DNA from 2 places in the Streptomyces bikiniensis genome. Region 2 is predicted to be linked to the other one. Evidence: predicted binding sites of a transcription regulator. Region 2 holds the regulator's gene; the other holds the start of a gene.

Region 1 (2,198 bases), on a different contig from region 2:
GTAGTCCGAGTCGCTGTTCTCGATCTCGGCGCGGATCTGGTTCACGCGACCGGCGACCTGGTCGCTGTCACCGGCACCGTCGACGATGGTGGTCTCGTCCTTGGTGATGACGACCTTGCGGGCGCGGCCGAGCAGGTCGAGGCCCGCGTTCTCCAGCTTGAGGCCGACCTCCTCGGAGATGACCGTGCCGCCGGTGAGGATGGCGATGTCGTTCAGCATGGCCTTGCGGCGGTCGCCGAAGCCCGGGGCCTTGACCGCGACGGACTTGAAGGTGCCGCGGATCTTGTTGACGACCAGGGTCGACAGGGCCTCGCCCTCGACGTCCTCGGCGATGATCAGCAGCGGCTTGCCCGACTGCATGACCTTCTCCAGGAGCGGGAGGAGGTCCTTCACGGAGGAGATCTTGGAGTTGACGATCAGGAGGTACGGGTCGTCGAGCGACGCCTCCATGCGCTCCATGTCGGTGGCGAAGTACGCCGAGATGTAGCCCTTGTCGAAGCGCATGCCCTCGGTGAGCTCCAGCTCCAGACCGAAGGTCTGGGACTCCTCGACGGTGATGACGCCTTCCTTGCCGACCTTGTCCATCGCCTCGGCGATGAGCTCGCCGATCTGGGTGTCGGCGGCGGAGATGGAGGCCGTGGAGGCGATCTGCTCCTTGGTCTCGACGTCCTTCGCCTGCTCGAGGAGGGCGCCGGAGACGGCCTCGACGGCCTTCTCGATGCCGCGCTTGAGGGCCATCGGGTTGGCACCGGCGGCGACGTTGCGGAGGCCCTCGCGGACGAGCGCCTGGGCGAGGACGGTGGCGGTGGTCGTGCCGTCGCCGGCGACGTCGTCCGTCTTCTTGGCGACTTCCTTGACCAGCTCGGCGCCGATCTTCTCGTACGGGTCCTCGAGCTCGATCTCCTTGGCGATGGAGACACCATCGTTGGTGATCGTGGGGGCACCCCACTTCTTCTCGAGGACGACGTTGCGGCCCTTGGGGCCGAGGGTGACCTTGACGGCGTCAGCGAGCTGGTTCATGCCGCGCTCGAGACCGCGCCGGGCCTCCTCGTCGAACGCGATGATCTTGGCCATGTGAAGTGGTCCTCCCGGACATGGGGTGGATAACGCTCCAGGACCGCGCCGACGCCCGCGACGGACGGCCTCCGCGGCTCCGCGTGGTTCCTTGCCCCACCCGGACGGCGGCCTCGTCTGCCCGATCCTCGTAGCACTCTCACCTTCCGAGTGCTAACGCCAATGATTAGCACTCGCCCTAGGAGAGTGCAAGCCGTTCCGGAGGAACGTCGACGAGGGGTGGCGGCCGGGCGGCGGGAGGGTGCAAGCGACTCTGGGGTTTCGGGCGGGAGCGCGAGGGGCCGGGGAGGAGCGGGAACGCGCGAGGGGCCCGCCCCCCGGGAAGTGCTCCCGGGGATGCGGGCCCCTCGACGGCGTGCGTCGGTGGCCGATCGCGCCGCGCTCAGACGGCGAGCTTGACCATGTCCGCCTGCGGACCCTTCTGGCCCTGCGAGATCTCGAACTCGACTCGCTGTCCCTCTTCGAGGCTGCGGTAGCCATCCATCTGGATCGCGCTGTAGTGGACGAAAACATCCGCACCACCGTCGACCGCGATGAAGCCGTAGCCCTTCTCCGCGTTGAACCACTTGACGGTGCCCTGAGCCATGCCTAACTCCCCTATTACTGGCCCTTGCGCGGGGCCGCACTTCACGAACCCCGGGTCAGACCCTGCGCCGGAACGCGTCGACCGCGGCTGAATGTATCTGCCCAACTGCCCTCTGCAACAGGCCATTCGGACGGGAATTCTGGGCAGCCCGGAAAGGAGGATTGGGGAGATTCCCCTGAATCACGGGGCAAGTCGGGCCCGGCAAAAGACGCAGAAGGTACACAACGCATACGCACTTTGGCTGCTTCTTGTCAGGTCGGGGCGCGTTCTCATATGCACCCGACATGAGCAGCGGAGGGGGCTTCCCCAACTCTACCGCGCTCAACCATGCAGAATTGCCCCTTCCGCTTATGGCCGCGGAAGGGGCAATTCAAGAAAGACGGGACAACGGGTACCGCTCGGGAAACCCGGCTCAGCAGCCGCCGGCGACCGCCGGGATGATCGAGACGCCCGAGCCGGCCGGGGTGGCCGTCTCCAGGCCCTGCTCGAAGCGCACGTCGTCGTCGTTCACGTACACGTTGACGAAGCGGCGCAGCTT
Region 2 (2,198 bases):
TCCCGGTCCCGCTCCCGGGCCAGCAGCTCCTCCAGGCCGACCGCGCCGAAGACCTCCGCGCCCGCGAAGGCCGCCGTGCCGAACACGTGGTCGAAGTGCGGGTGGCTCAGTGCGATGTGCGTCACCCTCCGGCCGCCCGTGAGTTCCGCCACCTCCGCCCGCAGTTCCGCGCCCTCCGCGAGGGACGACCCCGTGTCGTACAGCAGCACCGCCCGTTCGCCCACGACGAGCCCCACCGTGGCGTCCCAGCCGGGCAGCCGCCGCCGGCCCACCCCGTCCGCGAGCCGTTCCCATCCTCGTGCTTCCCAGTCGACATCCATACGGCGACGCTAACCGGTGGGGCGCCGCCTCCTTGCCAGGAGCGACGTGTGCCGCCGTACACTGGCCCGGGATCGCTGGCACTCGGACAGGGCGAGTGCCAAAAGCGGAGCAACCGGAACGACCGACGACAGCTGGAGGTGCGCACGATGCTCAGCGAACGCAGACTCGAAGTGCTGCGCGCCATCGTCCAGGACTATGTCGGGACGGAGGAGCCCGTCGGCTCCAAGGCGCTCACGGAGCGCCACAAGCTCGGCGTGTCGCCCGCCACCGTGCGCAACGACATGGCCGTGCTGGAGGACGAGGGCTACATCGCCCAGCCCCACACCAGCGCCGGCCGCATCCCGACGGACAAGGGCTACCGCCTCTTCGTCGACCGGCTCGCGGGGGTCAAGCCGCTCTCGACGCCCGAGCGGCGGGCCATCCACAACTTCCTGGACGGCGCGGTCGACCTGGACGACGTCGTCGGCCGCACGGTCCGGCTGCTCGCGCAGCTGACCCGGCAGGTCGCCGTCGTCCAGTACCCCTCGCTGACCCGCTCCACCGTCCGGCACGTGGAACTCCTCGCGCTGGCCCCGGCCCGCCTGATGCTCGTCCTCATCACGGACACCGGCCGGGTCGAGCAGCGGGTGATCGACTGCCCCGCGCCCTTCGGCGAGACCTCCCTCGCCGACCTGCGGGCCCGGCTCAACAGCCGGGTCGTCGGCCGCCGGTTCGCCGACGTGCCGCAGCTGGTGCAGGACCTCCCCGAGTCCTTCGAGGAGGCCGAGGACCGCGCCACGGTCTCGACCGTGCTCGCGACCCTCCTCGAAACCCTCGTGGAGGAGCACGAGGAGCGGCTGATGATCGGCGGCACCGCCAACCTCACCCGCTTCGGACACGACTTCCCCCTGACGATCAGGCCCGTCCTGGAGGCTCTGGAGGAGCAGGTCGTCCTCCTCAAGCTGCTCGGCGAGGCCAAGGAATCGGGCATGACCGTACGGATCGGGCACGAGAACGCCCACGAGGGGCTGAGCTCCACGTCCGTCGTCTCGGTCGGCTACGGTTCGGGCGGCGAGGCAGTCGCCAAACTCGGCGTGGTCGGACCGACCCGCATGGACTACCCCGGAACGATGGGAGCGGTACGCGCAGTGGCACGTTACGTCGGACAGATCCTGGCGGAGTCGTAAGTGGCCACGGACTACTACGCCGTACTCGGCGTGCGCCGCGACGCGTCCCAGGACGAGATCAAGAAGGCTTTCCGGAGGCTCGCGCGCGAGCTGCACCCGGACGTCAATCCCGATCCGAAGACGCAGGAACGCTTCAAGGAGATCAACGCCGCCTACGAGGTCCTTTCGGACCCGCAGAAGAAGCAGGTCTACGACCTCGGCGGCGACCCGCTCTCGTCCTCCGGCGGAGGCGGCGCGGGCGGCTTCGGAGCGGGCGGCTTCGGCAACTTCTCCGACATCATGGACGCCTTCTTCGGCACGGCCTCGCAGCGCGGCCCGCGCTCGCGCACCCGCCGCGGCCAGGACGCCATGATCCGTCTGGAGATCAGCCTCGACGAGGCGGCCTTCGGCACCACCAAGGACATCCAGGTCGACACGGCGGTCGTCTGCACGACCTGCTCCGGCGAGGGCGCCGCGCCCGGCACTTCCGCGCAGACCTGCGACATGTGCCGCGGCCGCGGCGAGGTCTCCCAGGTCACCCGGTCCTTCCTGGGCCAGGTCATGACCTCCCGGCCCTGCCCGCAGTGCCAGGGCTTCGGCACCGTCGTCCCCACGCCGTGCCCCGAGTGCGCGGGCGACGGGCGGGTCCGCTCCCGCCGCACCCTCACGGTCAAGATCCCGGCCGGCGTCGACAACGGCACCCGCATCCAGCTCGCGGGCGAGGGCGAGGTC

What was found. Region 2 encodes HrcA, which represses chaperone genes, less so after heat shock. Its sites were predicted from a motif close to TTNGCACTCNGNNNNNCNGAGTGCNAA; they were not measured.
Region 1: the regulator HrcA is predicted to act here: its motif matches at 1,241-1,267, upstream of groL (chaperonin GroEL).

The regions. Positions count from the first base shown of each region.
Region 1 is NZ_JNXJ01000031.1:11,593-13,790, forward strand. Features, by position in the region: gene groL (chaperonin GroEL) at 1-1,074, opposite strand, end outside; gene OO47_RS23100 (cold-shock protein) at 1,457-1,660, opposite strand; gene OO47_RS23105 (MoaD/ThiS family protein) at 2,073-2,198, opposite strand, start outside.
Region 2 is NZ_JNXJ01000016.1:54,755-56,952, reverse strand. Features, by position in the region: gene OO47_RS15535 (MBL fold metallo-hydrolase) at 1-320, opposite strand, end outside; gene hrcA (heat-inducible transcriptional repressor HrcA) at 468-1,487, shown strand; gene dnaJ (molecular chaperone DnaJ) at 1,488-2,198, shown strand, end outside.